Regions from separate parts of the Neisseria canis genome, predicted to be linked through region 3. Evidence: predicted binding sites of a transcription regulator. Region 3 holds the regulator's gene; each other region holds the start of a gene.
What was found. Region 3 encodes FNR, which switches genes on or off when oxygen is low (the NO sensors DNR and NnrR bind a similar motif). Its sites were predicted from a motif close to TTGATNNNNATCAA; they were not measured.
Positions count from the first base shown of each region.

Region 1 (5,958 bases), 230 kb from region 3:
GGCCAGCCGGTTTCCCATAATGACGAACCGGGGCGCAGTTCGCTCCACAAGGCTTCGCAGATGTGCGGCACAATCGGCCACAGCAGGCGGACAACGGCTTCCAACACTTCTTGCGCCACTGCGCGGCCTTGTTCGGACGTGCAATCGGTTTTGTCGTATTGGTTGAGCAATTCCATCACGGCGGCGATGGCGGTGTTGAATTGCAGGCGGCGGCCGTAGTCGTCGCTGACTTTGGCGATGGTGGCGTGCAGTTTGTGGCGCAGGTCTTTCAGCTCTTTGCTTAGGCTGTCGTGGCCGTCTGAAAAGGCGTTGACTGTGCCGCCCCGGTTGATGTATTCAAACACGGTGCGCCACAGGCGGCGCAGGAAGCGGTGTGCGCCTTCTACGCCGGCATCGCTCCATTCGAGCGATTGTTCGGGCGGCGAGGCGAACATCATAAACAAGCGGGCGGTGTCGGCACCGTAGGCTTCGATCAACTCTTGCGGGTCGACGCCGTTGTTTTTCGATTTCGACATTTTTTCCACGCCGCCGATCACAACGGGCAGGCCGTCTGAACGCAATACGGCGGATACGGGGCGGCCTTTGTCGTCGGTTTGCACTTCCACTTCGGCGGGGTTAAACCATTGTTTTTTGCCGCTTTCGGTTTCGCGGTAGTAAGTGGCTTGTAGCACCATGCCTTGCGTGAGCAGGCTGGCGAAGGGTTCTTTCACCGGTACGATGCCTTCTTCGTTCATCAGTTTGGTGAAGAAGCGGGCGTATAAGAGGTGCAGGATGGCGTGTTCGATGCCGCCGATGTATTGGTCGGCCTGCTGCCAGTATCGGGCGGCTTCGGGGGCAACCATGCCGTCTGAAAACTGGGGCGACATGTAACGGAACTGATACCAGCTCGATTCCATAAAGGTATCCATGGTATCGGTTTCGCGTTTGGCCGGACTGCCGCAGTGCGGGCAGGTGGTTTCGTAGAACTCGGGCATTTTGGCCAAGGGCGAACCGCTGCCGTCGGGTACAACGTCTTCGGGCAGCACCACGGGCAACTGGTCGGCCGGCACGGGCACGTCGCCGCAGCTTTCGCAATGGATAATCGGAATCGGGCAGCCCCAGTAGCGTTGGCGCGAAATGCCCCAGTCGCGCAGGCGGTATTGGGTTTTCGGCGCGCCGGCGTTTAGGGATTGCAGTTTGGCGGAAGTGGCATCAAAGGCCGTCTGAAAATCCATGCCGTCGAATTCACCGCTGTTGATCAGACGGGTGTTTTCTTTGTCGCCGTACCAATCCTGCCATTCGTTCGGATTGTAGGCAGGTTGTTCCAAAGTGGATTCGACAACTTGTTTAATCGGCAGCTGGTATTTGTTGGCGAACTCGAAATCGCGCTCGTCGTGGCCGGGCACGGCCATTACCGCGCCGTCGCCGTAGCCCCACAATACATAGTTGGCAATCCACACTTCCAGCTTGTCGCCGCCCAGCGGATTAATCACATAGCGGCCTGTCGGCACGCCTTTTTTCTCCATCGTCGCCATGTCGGCCTCGGCCACGCTGCCTGATTTGCATTCGGCGATAAACGCTTGAAGTTCGGGCTTGTCGGCTGCGGCGGCGGTGGCCAGCGGATGCTCGGCGGCCACGGCAACGTAGGTTACGCCCAGCAAGGTGTCGGGGCGGGTAGTGTACACCTGCAAGTATTCGGCGTAGTCGCCTTCCAAACCTTGTTTGCTGCCGCTGTCCAACGCAAAACGCACTTGTACGCCGCGCGATTTGCCGATCCAGTTGCGCTGCATGGTTTTGACTTGTTCCGGCCAGTTGAGGCCGTCCAAATCACTCAAAAGCTGCTCGGCGTAATCGGTGATTTTGAAGTAATACATGGGGATTTCGCGTTTTTCGATTAACGCGCCCGAACGCCAACCGCGACCGTCGATCACTTGCTCGTTGGCCAATACGGTTTGATCGACCGGATCCCAGTTTACCGTGCCGTTTTTGCGGTAAATCACGCCTTTTTCAAACAGTTTGGTAAACAGAAGCTGCTCCCAGCGGTAGTATTCGGGGGTGCAGGTAGCCAGTTCGCGCTCCCAATCAAACGCAAAACCCAAGCTTTTCAGCTGCTTGCGCATGTAGGCAATGTTTTCGTAAGTCCATTTGGCGGGGGCGACTTGGCGGTCGATGGCGGCGTTTTCGGCGGGCATGCCGAAAGCGTCCCAGCCCATCGGTTGCAGCACGTTGAAGCCGTTGAGCAGTTTGTAGCGGCTTAACACGTCGCCGATGGTGTAGTTGCGTACATGCCCCATGTGCAGTCTGCCGCTGGGGTAGGGGAACATGGAAAGGCAGTAGTATTTGGGTTTGGAAGCGTCTTCGGACGCGTTGAAAATGCGTGCGTTTTCCCATTTGCTTTGGGAAGCGGGTTCGATTTGGGAGGGGTTGTAATGTTCTTGCATGACTTTATTCAGAGGCGGATAAAAATAACCCTTAATTATACTCTGTTATTGAATGGTGTTGGGAAAAGCCATGCCTGTCTGAAAATGAATATTGAGTTTTCTCAATTAATAATAATTATTAATTATATATTAATAATATAAAGAGTATACTTAAACTCAATTCGTGAGAATTGTTCAAGCGGTTGATTGAATGGTGCAAAATCGGTTTGATGCTGTTTGAAGCAATAATAAAACTTGATGGTTGTCGTATTTTTACATAAGAGAGGATAGGTTTATGTCTGTTGTGGCTTTGTCGAACCTGGCTAAAGGCAGCCGGGTGCAGATTGATTCTATTGTGCCCAATAAGGCTTTCGGGGAGTTGGATCCTTTGGTTAGCCGCCGTTTGGCCGATTTGGGGTTTTCTTCCGGTATGGCGTTGGAAGTGATTGCCGTCGGCGGGTGGGGCAAAGGGCCTTATGCCGTGCGTTTGGGTAATCAGTCGCAATTTTCCTTGCGTAAGGCTGAAGCCAATAAAATTCTCTGTCGCGCTATATAACCAATAATATTTTCAGACAGGCATTCTTTATATTAAAGAATGTTGAAATGAGAGGAATACACAAATGGATTTAAGTTATTTTGCATTGGTCGGTGCGCCCAATTGCGGTAAAACCGTTTTGTTTAACGGTTTGACAGGCTCAAACGCTAAAGTGGCCAATTATCCGGGGGTAACGGTTGACAGGCGCGAAGGTGTGTTTGTGGATGACCAAACCATCCATATTATTGATTTGCCGGGCACTTACAGCCTGCGGACAACCAGTTTGGACGAAGCGGTGGCGCGCGATATGGTGTTGGGTAAGCTCGGCCAGAAAATGGACGGGATTATTGCGGTTGCCGATGCGACCAATTTGCGCATGACTTTGCGCATGATTTTGGAGTTGAAAACCTTAGGGTTGCCTATGGCGGTGTCGTTGAATATGAGCGACGTGGCGCGTGCGAGGGGCTTGAAAATCAATGCGGCTAAGTTGGGCGAGCTGCTGGGTGTGCCAGTGTTGGAAACGGTGGCGGTCAGCAGGGAAGGGATACGCGGTGTGCGCGAAGCCGTCCGCAAGCTGCCCCATTACGGCAAGCAGCTGGATGCCGATGCGGCATTGAAAGCGCTGGAAGCTTTAGACAGTAATCAATTATATGCCGAAGTGGAAAATATTCTCGAGCAGGTGGTGGAAACGAAAATGACCCTGCCTTCGTGGCACCGGAGTTTGGATAATCTGGTGCTGCATCCTGTTTGGGGCGTGATTCTGCTTTTGGTTATTTTATTGTTGGTGTTCCAAGCTGTTTATTCTTGGTCTGCGCCGATTATGGATTCGATTGAAGGTGCGTTCGGGGCGCTGGGGGAATGGGTGGCAACGGTGATGCCTGCCGGAGTGTTGCAGGATTTGCTGGTTAACGGTGTGATTGCCGGTGTGGGCAGCGTGTTGGTGTTTTTGCCGCAGATTACGATTTTGTTTGCCTTTATTCTGCTTTTGGAAGATTCGGGTTATCTGCCGCGCGCCGCTTTTTTGCTGGATAACATGTTGGCGAAAACGGGCTTGTCGGGCAGGGCGTTTATTCCTCTGCTTTCGAGCTTTGCGTGTGCGGTGCCTGCCGTGATGTCGGCAAGAACGATTCAAGACCCGCGCGAGCGTTTGGTAACGATTGCCATCGCGCCTATGCTTACTTGCTCTGCGCGTTTGCCCGTGTATGCGCTGATTATTGCGGCATTGATTCCCGAAAAAACCGTGTGGAGTGTGTTTAACCTGCAAGGTTTGACCTTGTTCGGGCTGTATGTGGCCGGTATCGCGTCGGCGGGGTTGACTGCGTTTGTGATGAAATGGTTGGCACGCCGCAAAGGCGGTGTGCAGCAGTTTCCTTTGTTGATGGAGCTGCCGACCTACCGTATGCCTAATTTCAAGCACATTATGGTCAGTCTGTGGGACAGGGTGTGGGCGTTCTTAAAACGCGCCGGTACGATTATTTTCGCTTTGAGCGTGGTTTTGTGGGTTTTGGTAAGTTTTCCCGCGCCGCCGGAAGGTGCGACCGGTGCGCCGATCGATTACAGCTTTGCCGGCACCATCGGCCATTGGATCCAACCGATTTTTGCACCTTTGGGTTTTACTTGGCAGATGTGTATCGCCATGATTCCGGGTATTGCCGCGCGTGAAGTGGTGGTGGCCGCTTTGGGTACGGTTTATGCCGTGGAAGCAAATGCATCAGAAGATGCTGTACAAAACGCCTTGATTCCGATTGTGAACGAAAGCTGGGGCTTGCCGACTGCATTTGCTTTCTTGGCTTGGTATGTTTATGCGCCGATGTGTATGGCTACTTTGGCCGTGATTAAGCGCGAAACCAAATCGGCGAAACAAACTTGGATGATTACGGCCTATCTGTTTGTCCTAGCTTATGTGTTTGCTTTTATTGTGTATCAAATCAGCTCGAGGATGATGTGATGGAACAATATATTATTGTTGGCTTGATTGTCGGCGCATGCGCGGTGTATCTGTTGCGCAAGTTTGTATTTAAACCGAAGTCCGCCAAAAGCGCTGCGTGCGGCGGTTGCGACCGTTGCGGAGGCAAACAGGGCGGTTGCCATTAGCAGTTTGGAAGGGCCGGCGGAAAGCGGTAGGGAACGCATTTTCCGCCGCCCCAAGCAAGCGTTTTTATGGCATAATCCGCATGTATCGTTATGGAACCCGACTTCATATCCAGCATGAAATTTCGGTTTCACAACTGTATTTTTCAGACAGGCATTTGTTTTGAATGCCTGTCTGAAAATGTGTCCAACCCATGCCGCATGCCTGTCTGAAACCCTAACCATATGTTTTGCAATCCAGTATATATGGTTAGTGTTTTAGCGGCGGCGGCTTTAAGCAAATAAGGAAACCCTATGTTTAACAAGCATGTTAAATCGTTTCAATACGGTAACCAAACCGTTACTTTGGAAACCGGCGAAGTAGCGCGCCAGGCCGCCGCCGCAGTAAAAGTGTCTATGGGCGATACTGTGGTGCTGGTAGCGGTAACAACCAATAAAGACGTTAAAGAAGGTCAAGACTTCTTTCCGCTGACCGTCGATTATTTAGAGCGCACTTATGCTGCCGGCAAAATTCCGGGCGGTTTTTTCAAACGCGAAGGCAAGCAAAGCGAGAAAGAAATTCTCACCAGCCGCTTGATCGACCGCCCGATCCGCCCGCTGTTCCCGGAAGGCTTTTACCACGACATCCAAATCGTAGCGATGGTGGTGTCTATCGACCCTGAAATCGATTCCGACATTCCCGCCATGATCGGCGCGTCTGCTGCGCTGGTGTTGAGCGGCGTACCGTTTGCCGGCCCGATTGGCGCGGCGCGAGTGGGCTATGCCGGCGGCCAATATCTGCTGAACCCGACCAAAACCGAGCTGGAAACTTCCCAAATGGATTTGGTGGTGGCCGGTACGGCCAAAGCCGTTTTGATGGTGGAATCAGAAGCGCAAGTACTGCCTGAAGACGTGATGTTGGGCGCAGTGGTTTACGGCCATGAGCAAATGCAG
Region 1 covers NZ_LR134313.1:1,614,463-1,620,420, forward strand. Annotated here, with positions in the region: gene leuS (leucine--tRNA ligase) at 1-2,420, opposite strand, end outside; gene EL143_RS07585 (FeoA family protein) at 2,695-2,955, shown strand; gene feoB (ferrous iron transporter B) at 3,020-4,882, shown strand; gene EL143_RS07595 (FeoB-associated Cys-rich membrane protein) at 4,882-5,028, shown strand; gene pnp (polyribonucleotide nucleotidyltransferase) at 5,320-5,958, shown strand, end outside.
Region 1: a site for FNR is predicted at 2,512-2,525, ahead of EL143_RS07585 (FeoA family protein). Genes of this name have one in related genera too.

Region 2 (5,958 bases), 1.2 Mb from region 3:
GCAGCGGCAGCGGGCATGTGTTTAATTTAGGACACGGTATCAACCAGTTTACCAATCCGGAGCATGTGAAGGTGCTGGTGAATAAAGTGCATGAATTATCGCGGGTTTGAATCTGAACGGTTTCTATCCGACTCAACCGCCCTTGTCTCAAATAAACTAAAAATAAGGGGCTTAGGAAGCAAACTAAAATTGCCTGTCTGAAATTTTCAGACAGGCAATTTTTGATGGGAACCCTGTTTATTTTGATTCTTACGGCTCGGGAATCTGAAACACTTGCCGCAGATAGGCCAGGAAAGTGTTGTTGTCGGTCATGGTTTTGCCGGGGCTGTCGGAAAGTTTGGCAACGGATTGGCCGTTACACTCCACCAGTTTCAAAACGATGTTCAGCGTGGTGTGGCCTAAATCGTTGGTAAAATTGGTGCCGATGCCGAAGCTGGTTTTGAAGCGGTCTTTGAAGTATTGGTGCAGCGCCCATGATTTGTCGATATCGAGGCCGTCGGAGAACGTGAGCATTTTGGTGCGGCTGTCGATTTTGAGCTTTTTGTAGTGGGCGTAGGCTTTGTCGCCCCAAACATAAGGGTCGCCGCTGTCGTGACGCAAGCCGTCGAACAGTTTGGCGAAATAAAGGTCGAAATCGCGCAGGAAGGCATCCATGCCCACGACGTCTGTGAGCGCGATACCTAAATCGCCCCGGTATTCGCGCACCCAGCTTTCAAGGGCGGCTTTTTGGAAGTCGCGCAGGCGCACGTCGAGCGCTTGGAACGCTTGCAGGAATTCGTGTGCCATGGTGCCGATGGGTGTGATGCCGAGCTTTTTGGCTAAAAATACGTTGCTGGTGCCGCGCAGGATATCGGGGGCGGCTGCATATAAGGTTCTGATTACATGCTCTTGCCAAGCCAAATTATAGCGGCGGCGGGTGCCGAAGTCGGAAATCAAAAAAGGCGGGTCGTTGGGGTTTTGGATGGCGGCCAGCTCTTTCAGGCGCTCGGCTTTGGCTTGCAGGCGGCGTTCGCCTTCGGCCAGCACTTCGGGCGTTTCGAGGCGGCGGAAATAGAGTTCGTTGACAATGGCGAGAATGTAAATTTCGAAAAACATCGCCTGTATCATGGGGCCTTCCACTTTGATGTGCAGGCGGCCGGAGTCGTCGGTGGTTACGCTGACGAAGCGGCGTTTGAGCTGGAAAAGCTCCATGTAGTCGACAAAGTCGCTTTTGATAAAACGCATGGCGCGCAGATAATCAAGCTCGTCTTGCGTGAACTTCAGTTCGCACAGGCAGTCCAGCTCGCGTTCCAAATCGGCTTTGATGTCAGCCAGCGGGTAAACGGTTTGGTCGTTATTGCGGCAGCGGAATTCATACACGCCGTGGGCTTGCGGGAATTGGTGCAGAATCACCTGAAGCATGGTGAATTTGTATAAATCGGTGTCGAGCAGGGAGCGGATGATGGGGGTGTTATTCGACATATTTTTGTTCCCGTATGAGAAGAATGTGTTTAATTAAAACATGTTTGTTTGCATTTGTGTGATTTATTATGAGCAATGCCTGTCTGAAACTTTTCAGACAGGCATTGTGTTTATATCTCTTCCGGGCTTGAACCGTTTTGCGGAGTCTCTTCCGGTGCGCCGCTTTGCGCGTGAATTTCGATTTCGGCAAAACTTTCCGGCTGCACGATCCTCACCAATCCTTCTTTGGCCAGTTCGAGCAGTGCGATAAAGTTCACCACCACATAAGCGCGCCCCTGTTCCGGTCGGAATAATTCGGAAAACCGGCAAAAACCGTTTTGCAGACGGCGCAGAATGCTGCTCATCTGTGCACGTACGGAAATGGCTTCTTTCACCACTTCGTGTGAACGGGTGTGTTTGGCGCGCGATAAAATGCCGAGCCATGCTTGAGTGAGGTCGGCTGTTTGGATTTCAGGCAGCTTGGCTTCCACTGCAATTTCCAGCGGCAGGTAAGCCCATGCGAAATCGCGGCCGGCGCGGGGTAAGGCATCAAGCCCGGCTGCTGCGAGCTTCATTTGCTCGTAAGCCAGCAGGCGGCGCACCAGCTCGGCGCGGGGGTCGGCGGCTTCTTCGTCTTCCAACGGCGCGGGCTGGGGCAGCAGCAGGCGTGATTTAATTTCAATCAACACGGCTGCCATCAACAGATATTCCGCCGCCAAATCAAACTGGTGGGCTTCCATTTGGGCGATGTAGTGGAGATATTGCTCCGTGATCTTGGTCATCGGAATATCCAACACGTCGATATTCTGCTTGCGGATTAAGTAAAGCAGCAAATCCAGCGGCCCTTGGAAGCTGTGCAGTACAACTTTGAGCGCATCCGGCGGGATAAATAAATCCTGCGGCACATCGGTAACGGGCTGCCCGAAAATCCAGGCAACGGCGTGTTCGTTGTGAAATACGGGTAGGGAGGGCTGTATCATGTGAATCAACTTTGACCGTCGTCAATCAGGCGCTTGATGTAGCGGCCTTTGGTGAATATAAACAAAGCATTGTAAGAGCCTGCGCCGTCGCTGTTGCGGGCAAACAAGTAGATTGTATCTGTTTTCCTGTTATAGAAGCAGCTGTGGTATTGCGCATTGGGCTGGATAAATTGTCGAAATCGGTTTCAGGCACGGCCGAGCGGCCTTGTTTGCCGCTTAATACAATGCTGCGGTAGGCGGAGTCGGGTTGTCTTCCGTCGGTGCCGATGGCGGGTTTGCCTTTGTAATGTGTGAATGTGTAGGAATCGTATTCTTTATTGTAAATTGCGGTGAAATTACGCCGGTGTCGGGGGAAATCGAAAGCGCCCGTATTGACGGTCAAACGATACGGCCCCGCGCTGCAACCGAACTGGTTGCCCGAGGATGCGGAAGGCAGCTCGGGATAGGTGTGTATGGGTTTCAGGCGGGAGTAATGTATGACGCCGCTAATCGTGCGGCCTTGCGGGGTTGGGTAGTTGATAAGGCGCCAGCCGTCGTCTTCTTCGTCATAGCTCAGGGCGACAATGGCGCCGTCGGGTACTTTGCCAACAATCTTGGCGTTGGGAGAAGGTTGACTGCGGATGTTGGCGTAGCCGTCGGAATCTATTACTTGGGCGAAATCGGCATAGGCCGGCAGGCTTAATGATAAAAATAAGAGTAAGGCAGTGGTTTTCATGTTTGTGGCTTGGGAAAGTCAGTTTTCAGACAGGCATTGTTTGGTCAAGTAATCGATTGCAGCCTGCGCGCAATACAGGCCGAACGATGCGGTTACCAGCATGCTTGCGCCATAGCCCGCACACGACAAACCTTGCGGCGCGTTGCCGGTTTCACATGCTTCGCCTGTTTGCGGCGGTGTGATGTTTTCGGTAGAAAACACGCACGGCACGCGCATTGTTTTTTTTGTATCGCGGGTAAAGCCGTAGCGTTTGCGCAGCGTGTAGCGCAGATTGGCTAAAAGCGGGTCGTGGGTTACTCGGCTTAAATCGGCGGTTTGGATGAGTGACGGATTTTTTTGCCCGCCCGCGCCGCCGCTGAGGATAAACGGCTGCTTGTGTTTGACAAAATAATCGGCCATTGCCGCTTTCACGCGGATTTGGTCGATGGCGTCAATCACAAAATCAAAGCCGTTTCCAAACAGCTCTTCCAGATTGTTTTCGGTAACGAAATCTTCGATTTCGGCCACTTGGCAGGCCGGATTGATTTGTAAGATGCGCTCGTGCAGCGAGCTGACTTTGGCTTTGCCGAATTCGGAAGTGAGCGCGGGGAGCTGGCGGTTGACATTGGATTCCGCCACATTGTCCAAATCAATCAGGGTAAGGCGGCCTATGCCGCTGCGGGCCAAGGCTTCCACCGCCCAAGAGCCGACACCGCCTACGCCGACCACACACACATGGGCACTGGCGAAGCGTTGCAATGCGGTTTGGCCGTAAAGCCGCGCGATGCCGCCGAAGCGGCGGGAAAATAACGAAGATTGGTCAATCATAATCAAGCGTGATATTGCTTTAAGTCAAAATAGTAAAAAAAATACCGACAAAAACGGGAAGCTCTATTATACTTCAATCAGACAAGAATGAATTTCATTGGGGCGTGCCCCAGCTTTAACCCATAATGACAAGGAGAGAGCTATGTACAAACATTTGGTTGTGGCAGTAGACGGCAGCGCAACTTCTTTAAACGCATTGCAACATGCTTGCGAGCTGGCCGTAACCGGCAAATCCAAACTCACTTTGGTGCATGTTGCCAATCCGGCTGAATATATGGCTTTGGCTCCCGAATTCCTGCAACACGAAAGCTATGAAGCGGCCGCGGTGGCTCAAGGCAATGAAGTGTTGGAGTTTGCAGAAAAAACAGCCCGCGATACCGGCGTAACCGACATCCACACATATTTGCTGGTCGCTTTGAAAGGTGCGCGGGAAATGGCGCAGGAGCTGGTTGATTATGCAGATAACAACGGCGCCGACCTTTTGGTGTTGGGCACGCACGGCCGCAGCGGCCTGATGCATCTGCTGATGGGCAGCTTTGCCGAAACCGTGATGCGCCAAAGCCATCTGCCGTTGCTGATTATCCGCAGCCAGCAAGAAGAACAAGAATAGGCTTCCGTTCGGCAATGCCTGTCTGAAAACGAATAGCCCGGTTTTCAGACAGGCATTTGTTTGTGCTTTATAAAACAAAATCATTAAGCAAAAAAAAATCGCCCCAGAAAAATCGGGGGCGCAAAAGGAACACAAACCACTACCAAAAAACTTTATAAGGCAAAACTTTTCATTCTTTCGTTTGCCGGATACAGCGCGCGCATCAAATCATGCGGCGATATCGTAAAATCTTGCGTATTGTCGATGGTTAACCTGCCTTGTTGGGGAGAAAGCTCCACCAAATAAGCCTGCCCGTTTTCCATATTGTGCTTCAGGCGGCGGCGCAAAGCATTTGCAGCGCGGCGGTAAACCGAATCTTTTCTGTGTACTGTGCGGGCGGTTGCAATCCAACTGATCCGGGCGCGCTCTTCTTGATCTTCAATCAATAGAATGCCGGGTTGCGGTTGGTTGAGTGTATCGTCTGCATGTTCCAGCCACATATAATACAAGCCGTCCAAATTAACCAATGTTGCATCGTGAATTTGAGAGCCGGTTGCCAACAAGGCGTAACTGCTTTGCCGGTGCAGCCTCAAAATATCAGGAGCTAAAGACCAAAACAGGGTTTCAGACATTTTGCCCTCCTAAATCTCAAGCCGGTTAATCGGTATTGCTTGTTGATGTGGGGTGATAATAAATCAATAATTTATATTTTGCAAATGATAATTGTTATTATTTTTGGCTGTTTAAATAAGTTAATGATTTTTATGAAAATAAAATAAGGTTTAATCAACCTTAAGTTGAGTGATTCACTCGGAAAACAAACAAAACAAGGTATTGCCGGCTTTTGCAACAAAATCGGGAATTTCAGCTAAAATACGCCTGTTTTCAGAAAAGCAGACCGATTATGAGCCACACCCGCCAGATTATCCTGGATACAGAAACCACGGGTTTCAAGCCCAATATGGGCGACCGCATATTGGAATTTGCCGGCATCGAAATGAAATCTCGCCAGCTTACCGGCAGCCATCTGCACCTTTATATCCATCCCGACCGCGATATTCCCGAAGATTCGATTAATGTGCACGGTATTACGCTGGAGAAGTTGGAGGGCGAGCCGAAATTTGAGGAAGTAGGGCAGCAGATTGCCGATTATTTGCGCGGTGCGGAATTGATTATCCACAACGCACCGTTTGACGTGGGCTTTTTGGATATGGAATTCCAGCGCATGGGTCTGCCGACCATCAGCGGGCTGGGCTGCACGGTTACGGACACGCTGGCAATGGCGCGGGAAATGTTTCCCGGGCAGAAAAACAGTTTGGATGCTTTGTGCAACCGCTTTGAGGTTGACCGCAGCAAGCGCGTGTTTCACGGCGCGTTAATCGACTGCGAGCTGCTGGCGGAAGTTTATCTTTCCATGACGCGCGGCC
Region 2 covers NZ_LR134313.1:15,717-21,674, reverse strand. Annotated here, with positions in the region: gene hemE (uroporphyrinogen decarboxylase) at 1-110, shown strand, start outside; gene pncB (nicotinate phosphoribosyltransferase) at 250-1,461, opposite strand; gene EL143_RS00100 (segregation and condensation protein A) at 1,572-2,420, opposite strand; gene EL143_RS00095 (SH3 domain-containing protein) at 2,446-3,135, opposite strand; gene EL143_RS00090 (tRNA threonylcarbamoyladenosine dehydratase) at 3,154-3,942, opposite strand; gene EL143_RS00085 (universal stress protein) at 4,085-4,552, shown strand; gene EL143_RS00080 (hypothetical protein) at 4,705-5,163, opposite strand; gene dnaQ (DNA polymerase III subunit epsilon) at 5,436-5,958, shown strand, end outside.
Region 2: a site for FNR is predicted at 3,957-3,970, ahead of EL143_RS00085 (universal stress protein). Genes of this name have one in related genera too.

Region 3 (5,958 bases):
CGGCGGTTGCCGCTTTGATATTTTTCAATATCGACAATGTGCGCGTACACCCCCGCAGCTCCACGTTTTTTTCTGCATACTTTTCTGCCAAAACAGGCAATATTTCTTCCGCTCGCTCCTGATGAACCAACAGGGTTTCCATAGTGTTGCATGTGCCGTAGCGGGAAGTTTTCGCGTTAAATGCGATGTCAACCGCTTTAGCTTGATCCGCGGCTTTATCGATATAAACGTGGCATATGCCGTCAAGATGCTTAATCACAGGTACGCGCGCTTCCGCAGATATGCGGGCAACCAGATTTTTACCGCCGCGCGGGATGATGACATCTATTAAATCGGGGCTTTGCAGCATGGCGCCCACGCCAGCCCTGTCGGTATGCTCAATAAATCCCACCGCATCCGGCGGCAGACTGTTGGCTTTCAATGCTTGGGTAATGAACTTGGCGATGGCCGAGTTGCTGTGAAACGCTTCGCTGCCGCCGCGCAAGATACAGGCGTTGCCTGACTTCAAACACAAAGCAGCCGCATCAACAGTAACATTCGGGCGTGATTCGTAAATAATGCCGATCACACCGAGCGGAACGCGCATTTTGCCGATTTGCAACCCGTTGGGACGGGTGCGGAATTCGTCCATCTCGCCAACGGGGTCGGGCAGCGCGGCAATCTGGCGCAAGCCTTCACACATACTGTCGATGGTGCTGCCTGTGAGCTTCAGCCGATCGAGCAATGCGGCATCCAACCCTTTTGCTTCGGCGGCTTTCAAGTCTTCCGCATTGGCGGCAATGATTTCGGCTTCGTGTTGTTTAATCAGCTCCGCCATATGTAGCAACGCTGCATTTTTTTGCGCGGTAGTCGCTGCGGCAAGCCGGTAATAAGCTTCTTTGGCAGCCTGTGCTTTGGCGCGGACATATTCTTGTATATTTTGCATGGATGCCTCTATTTTCTGTTTTCTGTGATTGGTTTTGCATCAATATTATAGAAATCTGTCTGATTTGCAAGCCGGGAATGTATGCTGGCAAACAATGCCTGTCTGAAAAAGTTTTCAGACAGGCATTTTCGTTTTAAGGCGGTTTATACGGTTTGCGAGTATTTCACTTTGGTTTCCCTATGCCGCAAATGGTAATCGAATATCATGGCGATATTGCGGATAAGGAAGCGGCCTTTGGGGCTGACGGTAAGGCTGTGTGCATCAAAATCAAGCAGCCCCAGTTGCGCCATTTGCTCTAAATCCTGAAGCTCTTGTTGGAAATACTCGCCAAAACGGATACCAAACTGGCCTTCATAATCGGAAAACTCAAGTGAAAAGCGGCACATTAAATCTTGGATAATCCGGCGTCGCAATATATCGTCCTGATTGAGCCGGTAGCCGCGCATAACAGGCAGGCGGCCTGCATCAAGAGCGGCATAATAAGCTTCGATGTCTTTTTCGTTTTGCGCATACATATTGCCGATTTTGCCGATACTGGACACACCGATGGCAACCAGATCACAATCGGCATGGGTTGAATAGCCTTGGAAATTGCGTTGCAGGCGGCCTTCGTGCAAGGCAATGGTCAATTCGTCGGAGGGCTTGGCAAAGTGATCCATGCCAATAAACTCGTAGCCGCGCGAAGTGAGGGTTTGCACGGCGTATTGGAGAATATCGAGCTTCTCTTCGCTGCTCGGCACACTGGCGGTATCGATGCGGCGCTGGGGCTTGAAAATATGCGGCAGATGGGCATAGTGATACAGCGCCAAGCGGTCGGGATCAAGCGACAACACGGTTTCCAAAGTAGACTTTATGCTGTCGGGCGACTGATAGGGAAGACCGTAAATCAAATCAACGCTCACGGATTTAAACCCGGCTTCACGCGCAGCCTCAATAACCTCCCGGGTTTCTGCTTCCGTTTGAACGCGGTTAACCGCTTGCTGCACTTTAGGGTCGAAATCCTGAATGCCCACACTCATGCGGTTAAAACCGAGCCTGCCTAAGTGGCGCACCGTATCCCGGCTGACCTTTCTCGGATCGATTTCGATTGAATACTCGCCGGCAGGCATCAGGGTAAAATATTTACGTATCATAGAAAATACGCGCTCAATTTGGCCGTCGCTCAGAAAAGTGGGCGTGCCGCCGCCAAAGTGGAGTTGGGCGAGCTTGCGGCTGCCTTTCAAATGCGGCGACAAAAGCGCCATTTCACGCTCCAGATAGCCTATATAAGCATCGGCTCTGCTTGTGTCTTTAGTGATGATTTTATTGCAGCCGCAGTAATAACAAATGGTATTACAGAAAGGAATGTGGATATAAAGCGATAAGGCTGGGTCGGCAGCCTTATTCTGCCTTCCGGCCAGCGCCGAGAGATATTCTGCTTCGCCGCAGCTGGAATCAAAACGGTCTGCAGTGGGATAAGACGTATAGCGCGGGCCGCTGGCCGGAAGGCTGGCTATCAAACGGCGGTCGAATTCAGGCAGGGCTTGATTGTGTATTGCGATGGTTTTCATAAGAAACTGCTTTAATTTTATAGGCTTTGAATGTTTTTGACGGTTGACGGGCGTTTTCCATAGTCAAACGGAAACCCGTTTGATAGAATGCGTACATTATGAACAAAAAGCCTTGATATGCGTCAAAAACGCATAAACAAAACAATAAGAAATAAGGATGATTTAAACCGTAAACCGGATATGCATTTATGACTACACACACTCCTGCAATTAAGACGTTATGTTCTTCTTGCTCGCTGCGCGAACTGTGCATGCCGATAGGTTTGGTTCCTTCCGAATTCGAGCAGCTGGACTCAGTCATCAAACAAAGCCGCCGCTTGAAAAAAGGCGAATATCTGTTTCGTACCGGCGAGGCCTTCACTTCGCTTTATGCCATCCGCACAGGCTTTTTCAAAACAATGGTGGCCAGCCAAGACGGGCGCGACCAAGTAACCGGTTTTTCCATGTCGGGCGAATTAATCGGAATGGACGGTATTTGCTCGCATGTGCACAGTTGCGATGCGGTCGCATTGGAAGACAGCGAAGTGTGCGAGCTGCCTTTTTCACACATGGAGGAATTGGGCAAAAAAATTCCTACCCTCCAAACCCATTTCCTCCGCCTGATGAGCCGGGAAATCGTGAAAGACCAAGGCGTTATGCTGCTTTTAGGCAATATGCGCGCGGAAGAACGGATTGCGGCATTTTTATTGAACCTTTCCCAGCGCCTGCAAATACGCGGTTTTGCAGCCAATGATTTTATCCTGCGCATGTCGCGCGAAGAAATAGGCAGCTATCTCGGCTTAAAACTGGAAACGGTAAGCCGGACATTATCCAAATTCCATCAGGAAGGCCTGGTGCAAGTTGAGCACAAACATATCAAGCTGCTGAATCCCGAAGCATTAAAGCAGATGGTTTCCGGTTGCTCGCATGCGGTGGAATGAACATCCGCCCGCAATATGATTAAAGCCGTCAACAATGCCTGTCTGAAACTGTTCAGACAGGCATTGATTCTATAAACGCGGCACAAATAAATTTTATCTGCTCAGATAAAGATTCCGTTTCAAAGTTATACACAACAAACAACAAAACCCGTGCAAATTTGCATACCTTTTCCCAAAGCGTGCTGTTTCTTATCCACTGTTTTTGCGAAAATACCCCCACTGTTTTGAGATAAAGCAACACACATACATTCAAGAAGGGAAACTTGTGAAACGCATTTTCTTATTTCTGCTGACCAATATCGCCGTTTTGGTGGTTATCAGCATCATTTTAAGCATATTAGGGTTAAACGGCGATCCCAACAACATGGCCGGCTTACTTGGCTTTTCCGCCGTCATCGGTTTTACCGGCTCGATTATTTCGCTGCTTACTTCCAAAATGGCAGCGAAACGCGCCGTAGGTGCCGAGGTGATTACCCAACCGCAAAACGAATTGGAAGCATGGTTGCTGAATACCGTAGAAGCCCAAGCGCGCCAATGGAACCTGCAAACACCCGAAGTTGCCATTTACGATTCCCCCGAACCCAATGCTTTTGCCACAGGCCCGAGCAAAAACAATTCTCTGGTTGCTGTAAGCACCGGCTTGCTGAACAACATGACCCGCGATGAGGTTGAAGCGGTTTTGGCACACGAAATGGCACACGTCGGCAACGGCGATATGGTTACGCTTACCCTGATTCAAGGCGTGGTGAATACTTTTGTGATTTTCCTTTCACGCATCATTTCCAATATGGTCGCCACCAATGACCGCGGTGAAACCAATGGTGGCATTTACTTTGTCGTCAGCATGATTTTGCAGGTTTTATTCGGCTTTTTGGCCAGCATCATCGTCATGTGGTTCAGCCGCCAGCGCGAATACCGCGCGGATGCCGGCGCAGCCAAACTGGTCGGCACGCCCAAAATGATTGCCGCATTGCAGCGCCTTAAAGGCAACCCGAGCGACTTGCCGCAGGACATGACGGCTATGGGCATTGCCAGCGAAGCCAAAGATTCGCTCTTGAGCACCCACCCGAGCTTGGATAACCGCATCGCACGATTGCAAAATATGTAAACCGCTCTAAATCACCAATGCCTGTCTGAACATTTTCAGACAGGCATTTTCAATATCGCAAACCGGCATTAACCCAACATCTTCACGACACGGCTGCCCATCTTAAACTTCGTTTTCAACACGGCCGGCAAGCTTTCGTCAAAATACCAACTGCCGTCCGGCAGCGACAATGCACCGCCTGCGCAATGAAATGTAAAGCACTGCCCGCTTAAGCCGTCCGTTTCCGTGATTTCAACCTCATGCATCTTCCCCCAGTCCGCCACGGGCAGCAATCCGGCGCTTGCCAACACCCGTTCGTTATGCAGCGGGTTGCCGCCCTCCGAAGCGCAACCACCCCTGCATTTTCCCGCAACTTCCATCGGACACGGCACGCCGCATATATAAGTTTGCGGCAAAATATCCAAAGCGGAAGGGCACAAACCCATTTCCGCCGCCCACACCGTTAACGCTCTTTTGGCAGACTTTTTATGCAAAAACAAACCAAAAGGCTTCTGATGATGTTTGCCGAAATACAAAGGCTCGATTTTTGCCTGCAACGCGCCGGCTTCATCCGGGCGGAAACGCACCGTCAAATAAGTTTTCATCCCCTGTTCGTGCTTCAAACCGTATTCATTGGCCAATTGCGCTTTCAGCCAAAGCGCATGCAAACCGCCTACTGCGGGAATAAAACGCACTCTTGCAGCCCGCTCCGCATAATCCGGCCTCTTTACATGCAAATGAGATGCCACCGCAGAGAAAACGTGTTCATGCTCACCCATATGCAGCGCCTGCCCGCCCTTATCCAACCAAACCAACACACCGTGCCGATCCGGCAGTGCGTAGAGCTGGTCGGTCAAATCAGGAGACAGCCAAGCAGGCAACATTTTCGGATTCATCAATGCCCTGCTGCGCGCTTCAAACTCTTGCACCCCACGTTCAGACAGGGCTTTCTCCAAAAATTCGGCTAAGGCCAGCACATCAGCCATCGCACGGTGGCGCTGCTGCATTTCGATACCGCAGCGCTCGATGATGCTGTCTAAATTATGTTTGTGGAACTGCGGATAAAGTTTGCGTGAAAGCTGCACCGTACACAAAGCCGGAGCCGCAAAATCCATACCGGCACGCTGAAACTCATGCCGCAGAAACGTATAGTCGAACCTGCTGTTGTGCGCCACCACCACGGCGCCCTGCAAAAACGGCAACAGTTCTTTTGCCAATTCAGCAAAAACAGGCGCATTTTTTACCATCCCGTCGTCAATACCCGTTAAACCGGTAATAAACGGCGGAATCGGCATTTGCGGATTGACGAGCCATTCACGCTGCATCACCCTGCCCTGCTCAAAACGAAGCATAGCCACTTCCGTGATGCGGTCTGCCAACATATTACCGCCGGTGGTTTCCAAATCCACAATCACCACCGGCCGCCCCAAACGGGCAAATGCAGCAGCCAGCAAAGGCCATCTGCACTTCACATCC
Region 3 covers NZ_LR134313.1:1,384,147-1,390,104, reverse strand. Annotated here, with positions in the region: gene EL143_RS06545 (glutamate-5-semialdehyde dehydrogenase) at 1-925, opposite strand, end outside; gene hemN (oxygen-independent coproporphyrinogen III oxidase) at 1,069-2,475, opposite strand; gene fnr (fumarate/nitrate reduction transcriptional regulator Fnr) at 2,664-3,395, shown strand; gene htpX (protease HtpX) at 3,661-4,503, shown strand; gene EL143_RS06525 (3'-5' exonuclease) at 4,572-5,958, opposite strand, start outside.